2 regions of the Kitasatospora fiedleri genome follow, and region 2 is predicted to be linked to the other one. Evidence: riboswitches for the same ligand, from Rfam matches in the RefSeq annotation. Region 2 holds a riboswitch; the other holds the start of a gene.
What was found. Region 2 has a riboswitch for glycine ahead of gcvT (glycine cleavage system aminomethyltransferase GcvT). Riboswitches for the same ligand answer to the same signal wherever they lie in the genome.
Positions count from the first base shown of each region.

Region 1: it holds a riboswitch for glycine, as region 2 does, so the genes downstream of both, gcvP (aminomethyl-transferring glycine dehydrogenase) here and gcvT (glycine cleavage system aminomethyltransferase GcvT) in region 2, are expected to answer to the same signal.

Region 1 covers NZ_OX419519.1:1,461,340-1,467,902, forward strand. Annotated here, with positions in the region: gene gcvP (aminomethyl-transferring glycine dehydrogenase) at 1-2,816, opposite strand, end outside; glycine riboswitch at 3,035-3,141, opposite strand; gene QMQ26_RS07125 (PRC and DUF2382 domain-containing protein) at 3,331-4,452, shown strand; gene QMQ26_RS07130 (MFS transporter) at 4,615-6,084, shown strand; partial or broken gene QMQ26_RS07135 (DNA polymerase IV) at 6,111-6,563, opposite strand, start outside.
Region 2 covers NZ_OX419519.1:5,082,216-5,088,778, reverse strand. Annotated here, with positions in the region: gene QMQ26_RS23430 (enhanced serine sensitivity protein SseB C-terminal domain-containing protein) at 1-109, opposite strand, end outside; gene QMQ26_RS23425 (enhanced serine sensitivity protein SseB) at 226-993, opposite strand; glycine riboswitch at 1,153-1,257, shown strand; glycine riboswitch at 1,258-1,366, shown strand; gene gcvT (glycine cleavage system aminomethyltransferase GcvT) at 1,463-2,527, shown strand; gene gcvH (glycine cleavage system protein GcvH) at 2,632-3,006, shown strand; gene QMQ26_RS23410 (serine hydroxymethyltransferase) at 3,023-4,291, shown strand; gene QMQ26_RS23405 (L-serine ammonia-lyase) at 4,451-5,818, shown strand; gene QMQ26_RS23400 (ATP-binding protein) at 6,060-6,557, opposite strand.

The DNA of each region.
Region 1 (6,563 bases), 3.6 Mb from region 2:
GCGCCGTCGATCCGCCGCACCGCCGGCCAGTACTTGTCCGCCGGGTTGACGCCCGCCGGGAAGACCGCCTCCTCGCGGGTGTACGGGTGCGCCCACTCGCCGGCCAGCATCGCCGCGGTGTGCGGGGCGTTGCGCAGCGGGTTGTCGTCCGCCGCCCACTCGCCCGCGCCGACCTTCTCGATCTCGCCGCGGATGGCGATCATCGCCTCGCAGAACCGGTCGATCTCGTGCAGGTCCTCGGACTCGGTCGGCTCGATCATCAGCGTCCCGGCGACCGGGAACGACATGGTCGGCGCGTGGAAGCCGTAGTCAATCAGCCGCTTGGCGATGTCGTCGACGCTGACGCCGGTCTCCTTGCTGAGCGGCCGCAGGTCGATGATGCACTCGTGCGCGACCAGTCCGCCGGGGCCGGTGTAGAGCACGGGGTAGTGCGGGGCGAGTCGCTTGGCGATGTAGTTGGCGTTCAGCACGGCCACCTGGGTGGCGCGCTTGAGGCCCTCGCCGCCCATCAGGCGGACGTACGCCCAGGAGATCGGCAGGATCGCCGCCGAGCCCCAGGGCGCGGCCGAGATCGGGCCGACGCCGGTCGCGGGGCCGGCCTCGGCCTGGAGCGGGTGGTTGGGCAGGTACGGCGCGAGGTGCGCGCGCACCGCGACCGGGCCGACGCCGGGGCCGCCGCCGCCGTGCGGGATGCAGAAGGTCTTGTGCAGGTTGAGGTGCGAGACGTCCGCGCCGAACTTGCCGGGCTTGGCCAGGCCGACCAGCGCGTTGAGGTTGGCGCCGTCGACGTACACCTGGCCGCCGGCCTCGTGGACGAGCGCGCAGATCCGGGTGATCTCGGTCTCGAACACGCCGTGGGTGGACGGGTAGGTGACCATCAGCACGGCGAGCTGCTCGCCGTGCTGGGCGATCTTCGCCTTCAGGTCCTCGACGTCCACGTCGCCGTCGGCCAGCGTCTTGACCACGACGACCCGCATGCCGGCCATCGCCGCCGAGGCGGCGTTGGTGCCGTGCGCGGAGGACGGGATCAGGCAGACGTCGCGCTGGGTGTCGCCGTTCGCCCGGTGGTAGGCCCGGACGGCCAGCAGGCCGGCCAGCTCGCCCTGCGAACCGGCGTTGGGCTGGATCGAGACGGCGTCGTAGCCCGTCACCTCCACCAGCTGCTGCTCCAGCTCCCGGATCAGCGTGAGGTACCCGGCCGCCTGGTCGACCGGCGCGAACGGGTGCAGCTGCCCGAACTCGGGCCAGGTGACCGGCTCCATCTCGGTGGTCGCGTTGAGCTTCATGGTGCAGGAGCCCAGCGGGATCATGCCGCGGTCGAGCGCGTAGTCGCGGTCGGAGAGCCGGCGCAGGTAGCGCAGCATGGCGGTCTCGGAGCGGTGGCTGTGGAAGACCGGGTGGGTGAGGTACTCGTCCTCGCGCAGCAGCCCGGCGGGCAGCGCGTCGGCGTCCTCGGCGATCTCGGCGTCCTCGACCCCGAACGCGGCGAGCACGGCGGCCAGGTGCGCGCGGGTGGTGGTCTCGTCGCAGGACACCGACACCCGGTCGCCGTCGACCCGGTGCACGTTGACGCCGCCGGCCAGCGCAGCGGCGACGACCTGGTCGGCCCGGCCGGGCACCACGGCGGTGACGGTGTCGAAGAACGCGTCGTGGGCGAGCTCGACGCCGCCCGCGCGCAGGCCGGCGGCGAGCGCGGCGGCGTAGCGGTGGGTGCGGCGGGCGATGTCGGCGAGGCCGTCGGGGCCGTGGTAGACGGCGTACATGGAGGCCATCACGGCGAGCAGCACCTGCGCGGTGCAGATGTTGGAGGTGGCCTTCTCGCGGCGGATGTGCTGCTCGCGGGTCTGCAGGGCGAGCCGGTAGGCGCGGTTGCCGTCGGCGTCGACGGAGACGCCGACCAGGCGGCCGGGCAGGTTGCGTGCGTACTCGGCGCGCACGGCCAGGTAGCCGGCGTGCGGGCCGCCGAAGCCCATCGGGACGCCGAAGCGCTGCGAGGTGCCGCAGGCGATGTCGGCGCCGAGCTCGCCGGGCGAGCGCAGCAGGGTGAGGGCGAGCAGGTCGGCGGCGACGGCGACCACCGCGCCGAGCCCGTGCGCCTGCTCGATGACGGCCTTCGGGTCCCGGACCGCGCCGGACGCGCCGGGGTACTGGAGCAGCACGCCGAACACGCCGCGCTCGGCGATCTCGGCGGGGATGCCGTCGGACAGGTCCGCGGTGACGACCTCGACGCCGGTCGGTTCGGCGCGGGTCTCGATCACGGCGAGGGTCTGCGGCAGGGTGTCGGCGTCGACCAGGAAGACGCCGGCCTTGTTCTTGGTGACGCGCCGGGCCAGCGCCATCGCCTCGGCGGCGGCGGTGCCCTCGTCGAGCAGCGAGGAGCCGGAGGTGTCCAGGCCCGTCAGGTCGGCGACCACGGTCTGGAAGTTGAGCAGCGCCTCCAGGCGGCCCTGCGAGATCTCCGGCTGGTACGGGGTGTAGGCGGTGTACCAGGCCGGGTTCTCCAGCACGTTGCGCAGGATGACCGGCGGGGTGAAGGTGCCGTAGTAGCCGAGGCCGATCATCGAGGTGAGGACCTGGTTGCGGCCGGCCAGCTCGCGCAGTTCGGCGAGCACCTGGGCCTCGCTGCGGCCGGCGGGCAGGCCGAGCGCGGTGAGGCTGCGGATGGCGTCGGGGACGGCGGCGTCGGACAGCTCGTCCAGGGAGGCGTAGCCGACCTGGGCCAGCATCTTCTGCTGGGCGTCGCTGTCGGGACCGATGTGGCGGTGCTCGAAGGGGCTGGCCTGCTCAAGGTCGCTGAGCGTCGGCTGGGCGTTCATGGGGGTCGGGCCTCCTGGTCGCGGACCGGCGGTGGTACGCACGCGGTCGGCGGCCGTGGGAGCGCCTGGGCGTACGAACCCGTCAGCCTCCCCCTCTGTCATCGGTACCTGAGAGCTTCGCACGTCCGGACCGCGCGGGCCCGCCCGGCTTGCACCGTCGGCGAGGGCGGGTCGGCCGGCTCCGGTGCCGACGGTCCTGCCCTGCTTTCCAGAGTGACCTGGCCCGTTCGGTACGGATGCCTGAGAGATTCCGGGGAGGGGTTGCTCCTTCGGCGCCCCGCACCCCGCCGTTCGGGCGGTTCCGGGACTCTCCCGAGCGGGCTCGGCGGTCGCCTCCGAGGGTACCAGCGCGGGCCTCCCGGATCACCGGTGCGGCCCTGTGATCTGCCCCGGACGGCGGTGTCCGGGGTGCCGCCGCCCGTGACGTGCCGTTTGGTGTGAAGTGGCGGCCCGGCACGCTCCTCCGGCCGCCTCCGGACGGATCTTCCCAGGAGCAGCAGGACTGGAGGACAGCGTGCAGACCGATATCGATCCGCGCGACCTGATCGGACACAAGGCGGTCGACCGGAACGGTGACAAGATCGGCACGGTCGACGAGGTGTACCTGGACGACGCCACCGGCGAACCGGAGTGGGCGGCCGTCCGCACGGGGATCTTCGGCCGGGACGCCTTCGTCCCGCTGACCACCAGCGAGTTCGCGGGCGACGAGCTGCGCGTCCCGTACGACAAGTCGCTGATCAAGGAGTCGCCGGACTTCGGCGTGGGCCAGCACCTCTCGCCGGCCCAGGAGCTGCAGCTGTACCGCTACTACGGGCTGGACACGGGCGGCGACGCCGGTTCGGGCCCGGCGGCGGTGGACGGCACGGCCAAGGCGGCCGGGACGGCGGCGGCCGCCGGGACCGCCGGGGCGGCGGCGACCGCGAAGGAGCACCCGCGCGAGGAGCCCGCGGCGCCCGCCCCGGACCGCGACTTCGGCACCGTCGCCTCCTCCCCCGCCCCGGCGCCCGCCCCCGGCACCGTCGCCGCGGCCCCGGCCGCGCACGCCGCGGGCAGGCACCAGCAGGCCCAGCCGCACCCGCAGTCGCAGTCGCAGTCGCAGCAGCAGCCGTCCGCCCGGTCGGCCGCGGCGGAGCCGACCGCGCCGGTGGAGATCACCTGCCGCGAGGAGCGGATCGACATCAGCACCGAGTGGCACGAGGTGGGCACCACCCGGCTGCGCAAGTACGTGACCACCGAGCAGGTGGAGCGCCGGGTGCCGGTGGTGCGCGAGCGGGTGCGGGTGGAGCGGATTCCGGTGTCGGACGCGGAGCGGGCGGCGCTGAGCGAGCAGGAGATCGCCGAGGCGGTCGAGGAGGTCACGCTGCGCGAGGAGCGCCCGGTGGTGCGCAAGTACCTGGCGCCGATCGAGCGGGTGCGGCTGGTGGTGGAGCGGTACACCGAGGAGGAGGTGGTCCGCGAGGAGCTGCGCCGCGAGCAGGTGGAGGTGCACGACGCGACCACCGGCGAGGGGGACGGCGAGGGGCCGCGGCAGCACCGGCCGTGGAACGCGCAGCCGCAGTCGCCGGCGGCCCGGCCGCAGTCGGCCGCCGCGAACGGCAGCGCGGAGCACGCCCGCCCGGAGCCGCTGCGCTCCTGACGGCCCGTCGGCCGTCCGGCCCCGGCCCGCTCCGGCGGGTCGGGGCCGGCGCTTTGCCAAAGCTTCACCGGTCGATATTTGACAGAGTGAAGCATCTCCCGACATCGTTACTTCAGTCCCTGCACCATCGCCTTTCTGAAGCAACCTGTCGGAGGAGTCCCCGTGAGTGAGGCACCACAGCCCACCCCCACGGCCGCCAAGCCCACCAGCGCCCGGGTCCTGCCCGCCCTGATCCTGGCCATGCTGGCCTTCAGCGTGGTGCAGACCGCGGTCGTCCCGATCCTGCCGGGCCTGGCCCGCGAACTGAACGTCTCGGGCTCCAACATCACCTGGCTGATGACCGCCAACCTGCTCTCCGCGGCGGTGCTCACCCCGCTGCTGGGCCGCTTCGGCGACCTGCGCGGACGCAAGCCCATGCTGCTGGTCTCGCTGGCCGGCCTGGTGCTCGGCTCCGGCCTCGCGGTGGGCACCCACTCCTTCACCTGGCTGGTGGTCGCCCGGGTGCTGCAGGGCGCGGGCGGCGGCGTGCTGCCGCTGGCGATCAGCATCGTCCGCGACGAGCTGCCCCGGCACAAGGTGACCGGCGGCGTCGCCGCGATCTCCGCCTCGATGGGCGTCGGCTCCGGCCTCGGCCTGGTCGCCACCGGCCTGCTGCTGGAGCACTGGAGCTACAAGTCGATCTTCTGGATGGGCCTGGTCTTCGGCCTGATCGCGGTCCTGCTGGTGGTCCTGCGGGTCCCCGCCGACCCGGTCACCGACAAGGAGGGCGGCGCCGACCCGCTCGGCGCGCTCACCCTGGCCGGCTGGCTCTCCGCCCTGCTGGTCGCCGTCAGCCAGGGCAACCACTGGGGCTGGACGTCCACCCGCACCCTCGGCCTGTTCGCCGTCGCCGCCGTGGTCGCCCTGGTCTGGCTCCTGGTCGAGTCCAAGGTCGCCCACCCGCTGGTCGACCTGTCGATGATGGCCCGCCCCGCCGTCGCCTTCACCAACATCTCCGGCCTGCTGATCGGCTTCGGCATGTACGGCTCGTTCATGGTGATCAGCAACTTCGCGCAGACCCCGGAGAAGCTCACCCACTACGGCTTCACCGCCACCGTCCTGCACGCCGGCGTCATGCTGCTGCCCTCCGCGATCGGCTCGATGGTCGCCGCCCCGCTCGGCGCCCTGCTGATCGCCCGCCGCGGCCCCCGCCTCCCGCTGGTGCTCGGCGGCTTCCTCGGCGCCGTCTCGATGGCCTACCTGGCGCTGCGCCACGGCGCCGAGTTCGACATCTACTTCTCCTCCGCGGTCTTCGGCCTCGGCGTCGGCCTCGCCTACGCCGCGATGCCCGCCTACATCAACGGCGCCGTCCCCGCCGAGCAGTCCGGCATCGCCAACGGCATGAACGCCGTGCTGCGCACCGTCGGCGGCGCGGTCGGCACCGCGGTGATGAGCGCGATCCTCACCGGCGACATCCTCAAGCTCCCGGTGCCGATCCAGCTCCCCACCGAGAACGCCTACCAGAACGCCTTCTGGGTGGCCGGCGCGATGTGCCTGGTGGCCGCCGCCGTCCCGTTCGCCATCCGGGCCGTCAAGTCCGCCCCGGCCCCCGCCGAGCAGGCCGCCCCGGCCCTCACCAAGACCGACGCCTGACGGCGTCCCCCTCGCGTACTGGACACACGCGAGCAGCAGGAGCACCCCCCGCCACGGGCATCGGCGGGGGGTGCTCCTGCTCCCTCCGCCCCCGCACGCCCTTCACCCCGCCGGGGGCCGCAGCGGCAGCGCGCCCGAAGCCTCCAGCTCCTCGTCCCCGACCGCGAACGTCCGCACCCGGCCCACCCCCGAGTACGGCGTCTCGAAGCGCACCGTCACCCGGCCGACCCCGCTGCCCTGCACCCAGCCGGGGCCGAACTCGCGGTGCGTCACGTCCTGCCCGGGCCACCAGCGCCGGGCCGCCGGATCGGCCGCCACCGGCTCCGCCACCGCCTCCTCGACCACCGCCGCCGTCCCCGACTCCCGCTCCTCCCGCTCCAGTTGGGCGAACAGGTCCTCCTGGGTGTAGTCCGCGAGCTGCGCGACGCCCACGCCCAGCAGCCGCACCCCGCCGGTGACGTCGACCTGGAGGGCCAGCC
Region 2 (6,563 bases):
GCCCGCCGGCCAGGGCCCGCAGCAGCCCCTCGTACGCCTCCCAGCGCTCCGGCGCGACCGCTGCGAGGGCGCGTTCGACCGCCCCCGGGTCGCCGGCTGCTCCCGTCACGTCGCCGCCTACTCTCTTCGTCCGTTCCGCCGTGCTCCGGTGTTCCGGGCAACCCTATGGGGCGCACCCGACAGCCGTCATGCCGCCGTGCCCCGCGCGGCGGACCGGGGCCGCCGTCACGGCCGCACGTAGAAGGGCTGTACCCGCCCCAGCATCCAGTCCACCACCGGATCGGCGACCAGGTCGAGCAGCACCAGGTGGACGCCCCAGCTGGGCGGCGCGGTTCCGAGCGCCCGGCCCAGCGCGGTGTTCACCTCGGCCGGGTCGGCGGGGGCCGCCGGGTCCAGCTGCACGCCGACGTACAGCAGGGTCGGCTCGCCCTCCACCCGGGCCAGCGCCCGACGGGCCGTCAGGACGCCGGGCAGCGCGACGAGTTCGCCGGTCGCGGCGGCCAGGAAGGCGAACGGCTCCTGGTGCGGCTCGGGCTCCTTGAGCGCCACCCGGGCCCCCTCGGTCACCCCCTGCGCCTCCCACTGCTCGCCGCGCGGCCCGCGCCGCAGCTCGCCGACGCCCTCCGGCGGCACCGGGATGCCCACCGGCGCCTCCGGGTTGACCGCGACGCCGATGCCCAGCGGCAGCCCGCGGGCGAACTCCCACATCGGGGCGATCGCGAACGGGATGCCCGGGCAGTGCCGGAGGTACTGCTCCTGCGAGGAGTACACCGGGACGTACGGCGCCCCGGCCAGCTCCAGCGTCGGCAGGTCCAGCGCCTCGGCGTCCGGGGAGGTGCCGGACGGCAGCGGAATCCACACCTGGCTGCGGGCCAGCACCTCGATCACCCGGGGCGTCGCCCCGGGGTCGCCGAGCGCGGCCGTCAGCACCTGCTCCAGCTCGTTGGCCGGCCAGGGCCCGCCCTCCAGCACCCCGTCCAGCGGGAACCCCATCTCGCCCTCCACATCCGCGGTTGCGATCAGATTAGCGGCGCGCGGACCCGGCGCGGCGGCCCGGTGCGGCCCCGTCCGCCGGGCCCGCTCCGGCCCCCTCTCCCGCGACCCGCCCCCGGCATGCCATGATGGGCCCGCCCTAACTTCATACCGGCCGCTCGAACCCGCGCGGGAGAGCCGGAACGGCCTGGCACAGGCCGCGACCGGCGCCGAAGGAGCAAGTCCTCCCCGGAATCTCTCAGGCACCCCTACCGCCCGGGCGAGGCAGATCTGGAAAGTGGACACGGCCGCGCCGTGCGCCCACCCACGGTGCAAGCCGCCATCCTGTTCAGGAGGCGGCGAAGCTCTCAGGTTCGACGACAGATGGGGGAGATTCGCCCCAGCCTGCCCGTTTCCAGATCCCGGGAGTCCTGTCGTGTCCCTCCGCCTGACCGCGCTCGACGCGCTGCACCGCTCGCTCGGCGCCACCATGACCGACTTCGCGGGCTGGGACATGCCGCTGCGCTACGGCAGCGAGCGCGAGGAGCACCTCGCGGTCCGCACGAAGGCGGGCCTGTTCGACCTCTCGCACATGGGCGAGATCACCGTCTCCGGCCCGCAGGCCGGCGAGCTGCTCGACCACGCCCTGGTCGGCTTCATCTCCGCGCTCGGCGTGCTGCGCGCCCGCTACACCATGATCTGCCGCGAGGACGGCGGCATCCTGGACGACCTGATCGTCTACCGCACCGCCGAGCACGAGTACCTGGTGGTGGCCAACGCCTCCAACGCCCAGGTGGTGCTGGACGCGCTGACCGAGCGCGCGGCCGGCTTCGACGCCGTGGTCCGCGACGACCGGGACGCCTACGCGCTGCTCGCCGTCCAGGGCCCGGAGGCGAACGGCATCCTGGCCAAGCTGACCGACGCCGACCTGCCCGGCCTGAAGTACTACGCCCTGCTGCCCGCCACCGTGGCCGGCCGCCAGGTCTGGCTGGCCCGCACCGGCTACACCGGCGAGGACGGCTTCGAGGTGTTCTGCGCCCCGGCCGACGCCGCGCACCTGTGGACCGCGCTGACCGAGGCGGGCACCGCCGAGGGCCTGGTCCCGTGCGGCCTGTCCTGCCGCGACACGCTGCGCCTGGAGGCCGGCATGCCGCTGTACGGGCACGAGCTGTCCACCGAGCTGACCCCGTTCGACGCCGGCCTGGGCCGGGTGGTCCGCTTCGACAAGACCACCAACGACGGCGCCTTCGTCGGCCGCAAGGCGCTGGAGGAGGCCGCCGCCGCGGCCGAGTCCGCCCCGCCGCGCAAGCTGGTCGGCCTGGTCTCCGAGGGCAGGCGCGTCCCGCGCGCCGAGTACGCGGTGGTGGACGCCGAGGGCGCCGTGATCGGCCGGATCACCTCCGGCGCGCCGTCCCCGACCCTGGGCAAGCCGATCGCCATCGCGTACGTGGACGCCGCGCACGCCGAGCCGGGTGGCACCGTCGCGGTGGACGTCCGCGGCAAGGCCGAGCCGGTCGAGGTGGTCGCGCTGCCGTTCTACCGGCGTGCCCGCTGACCTCGGCCTCTCCCCCGGCCTCCTCCCCGAGCCAGTCCTTTTCCGGTTCGTCCGCCCAGCGGACGGCCGCGCCCGCCCCTCCCGCGATCCTGGAGAATGACGCCATGAGCAACCCCACGCACCTGCAGTACACCAAGGAGCACGAGTGGCTGACCGCCGCCGTGGACGGGGTGTCGACGGTCGGCATCACCGCGCACGCGGCCGACGCCCTCGGCGACATCGTGTACGTCCAGCTCCCCGCAGTGGGTGACACCGTCACCGCGGGTGAGACCTGTGGCGAGCTCGAATCCACCAAGTCGGTCAGCGACCTCTACTCCCCCGCCACCGGCGAGGTCACCGAGGTCAACCAGGCGGTCATCGACGAGCCGGCCCTGGTCAACTCGGAGCCCTTCGAGGGCGGTTGGCTGTTCAAGGTCCGGGTCGAGGCGACCGACGAGCTGCTCGACGCCGACGGCTACACCGCCTTCACCGGCGCCTGACCGGGAGACCCCCCTGATGACGGTTCTCAACCAGTCCCTGCACGCGCTCGACCCGGAGATCGCCGCCGCGGTCGACGCCGAGCTGCACCGCCAGCAGACCACCCTGGAAATGATCGCCTCCGAGAACTTCGCCCCGGTGGCGGTCATGGAGGCCCAGGGCTCGGTGCTCACCAACAAGTACGCCGAGGGCTACCCCGGCCGCCGCTACTACGGCGGCTGCGAGCACGTCGACGTGGTCGAGCAGATCGCCATCGACCGGATCAAGGAGCTGTTCGGCGCCGAGCACGCCAACGTGCAGCCGCACTCCGGCGCGCAGGCGAACGCCGCGGCGATGTTCGCGCTGATCCAGCCGGGCGACACCATCCTGGGCCTGAACCTGGCCCACGGCGGCCACCTGACCCACGGCATGAAGATCAACTTCTCGGGCAAGCTCTACAACGTGGTCGCCTACCACGTGGACGAGAAGTCCGGCCAGGTCGACATGGCCGAGGTCGAGCGCCTCGCCAAGGAGCACCGGCCCAAGCTGATCATCGCCGGCTGGTCCGCCTACCCCCGCCAGCTGGACTTCGCCGAGTTCCGCCGGGTCGCGGACGAGGTCGGCGCCCTGCTGATGGTCGACATGGCGCACTTCGCCGGCCTGGTCGCCGCCGGACTGCACCCCTCCCCGGTGCCGTACGCGGACGTGGTCACCACCACCACCCACAAGACCCTGGGCGGCCCGCGCGGCGGCGTCATCCTCTCCAAGGCCGAGCACGCCAAGAAGATCAACTCCGCGGTCTTCCCCGGCCAGCAGGGCGGCCCGCTGGAGCACGTGATCGCCGCCAAGGCCGTCGCGTTCAAGGTCGCGGCCTCCGAGGAGTTCAAGGAGCGCCAGCGCCGCACCCTGGAGGGCGCGAAGATCCTCGCCGAGCGCCTGCTCCAGGACGACGTGACCGCCTCCGGCGTCTCCGTCCTCTCCGGCGGCACCGACGTGCACCTGGTCCTGGTCGACCTGCGCAACAGCGAGCTCAACGGCCAGGACGCCGAGGACCGCCTGCACGAGGTCGGCATCACGGTCAACCGCAACGCCGTCCCGAACGACCCGCGCCCGCCGATGGTCACCTCCGGCCTGCGGATCGGCACCCCGGCGCTGGCCACCCGCGGCTTCGGCGCCGAGGACTTCCGCGAGGTCGCCGACGTCATCGCCGAGGCGCTCAAGCCCGGCTTCGACGCGGCCAAGGCCGAGGCGCTCAAGGCCCGGGTGACCGCGCTCGCGGCCGCCCACCCGCTCTACCCGGAGCTGTAGGACCCCGCCCGGCGGGCCGCCCGACCGGCGGCCCGCCCGGGCTTCCCGGGGCACCACGCACACTGGAGAGGTGCGCGCGGTGCCCCGTTCCATGCCGCGCCCCGCCCCACCGGGCGGGAACCGGCACACCACCACGAGACCGGACAAGGACGTCACCCCGTGGCCATCAGCGTCTTCGACCTCTTCTCCATCGGCATCGGCCCCTCCTCCTCGCACACCGTGGGCCCGATGCGCGCGGCCCGGATGTTCGCCCGCCGGCTCGGCTCCGAGGGCCTGCTGGAGCGGGTCGCCACCGTCCGCGCCGAGCTGTACGGCTCGCTCGGCGCCACCGGGCACGGCCACGGCACCCCCAAGGCCGTCCTGCTCGGCCTGGAGAACCACTCGCCCCGCACGGTCGACGTCGACCGCGCCGACCTGGACGTCGAGCGGATTCGCGCCGAGAAGCGGCTCAGCCTGCTCGGCCGGCACGAGATCCCGTTCGACCCGGACCACGACCTGGTCCTGCACCGCCGCAAGGCGCTCCCGTACCACGCCAACGGCATGGCCCTGTGGGCGTACGACGCCTCCGGCGAGACGCTGCTGGAGAAGACCTACTACTCGGTCGGCGGCGGCTTCGTGGTCGACGAGGACGCCCTCGGCGAGGCCCGGATCAAGCCCGACGACACCGCCCTGCGGTACCCCTTCCGCACCGGCGAGGAGCTGCTGCGGCTGACCAGGGAGACCGGCCTGTCCATCTCCGGCCTGATGCTGGAGAACGAGAAGGCGTGGCGCACCGAGGCCGAGATCCGGGCCGGGCTGCTGGAGATCTGGGCCGTCATGAAGGAGTGCGTCGCGGCCGGCATGTCCCGCGAGGGCATCCTCCCCGGCGGCCTCAAGGTCCGCCGCCGGGCCGCCTCCGCCGCCCGCGCGCTGCGCGCCGAGGGCGTCAACCCGGGCAACGCGATGGAGTGGGTCACCCTCTACGCGATGGCCGTCAACGAGGAGAACGCCTCCGGCCGCCGGGTGGTCACCGCCCCCACCAACGGCGCCGCCGGGATCATCCCGGCCGTCCTGCACTACTACCTGAACTTCATCCCGGGCTCGGACGAGGAGGGCATCGTCCGCTTCCTGCTCGCGGCGGGCGCGATCGGCATGCTCTTCAAGGAGAACGCCTCCATCTCCGGCGCCGAGGTCGGCTGCCAGGGCGAGGTCGGCTCCGCCTGCTCGATGGCCGCGGGCGGCCTCGCCGAGGTCCTCGGCGGCACCCCCGAGCAGGTCGAGAACGCCGCCGAGATCGGCATCGAGCACAACCTCGGCCTCACCTGCGACCCGGTCGGCGGCCTGGTCCAGATCCCCTGCATCGAACGCAACGGCATGGCCTCGGTGAAGGCCGTCACCGCCGCCCGGATGGCCCTGCGCGGCGACGGGCGCCACCATGTCTCCCTCGACAAGGCGATCAAGACCATGAAGGAGACCGGCGCCGACATGAAGGTCAAGTACAAGGAGACCAGCCGCGGCGGCCTCGCCGTCAACGTCATCGAGTGCTGACCCCGGAAACGGTACGGGGCCCCTGTCCGCGGTGGTGCGCGGTCCGGGGCCCCTGTGCGTCCTCCGGCGGCCAAGGGGGTGCGTGCCGGCGGAGGGGAGGCGTCGGGTTGTGCTGCCCGACGTGCATGACTATCGCATGCCGTGAACCGGTGAACAAAATCGAAACCAAGGCGTGTGGTTCACTTCACCTTCACATTCCAGGTGGGACGGCGGGGTGGGCTCAGAGTGGATCGGTGCGGGCTCAGAGCGCGGCGGCGGCGATGGCGGCGGCCCGCTCGCGGATTCTGATCTCGAACCAGACGCCCTTGCCGCGCGGCAGCAGGTCGGCGCCCCAGCGGTCGGCGAGCGACTCCACCAGCCGCAGGCCGTGGCCGTTCTGGTAGCCGACCTCGGGGGCCCGGATCAGGCAGGGCAGGGCGCGCGAGGAGTCCCGGACCTCGACCCGCAGCCAGCCGGGGCGGCGGGTCACCTTGAGTCCGATCATCCGGCCGCCCGCGTGCCGGACGGCGTTGGCCACCAGTTCGCCCGTGAGCAACTCCCCGGCCTCCAGCAGCTGGTGGAGTTTCCACGTCCGTAAGACCGAGAGGACCAGCCGGCGGGCCACCTTGGCCGACTCCGGGCGGGAGGGCAGCCGCACCTCCTCCGCGGCGTCGGGATCGCTGAGGACGCCGAAGAAGAGGTGCTCCATCTCCTCCGGCGTCAGCCGCTCCAGATCGGCCAGCACCACACCGGCGCCGATCACTGA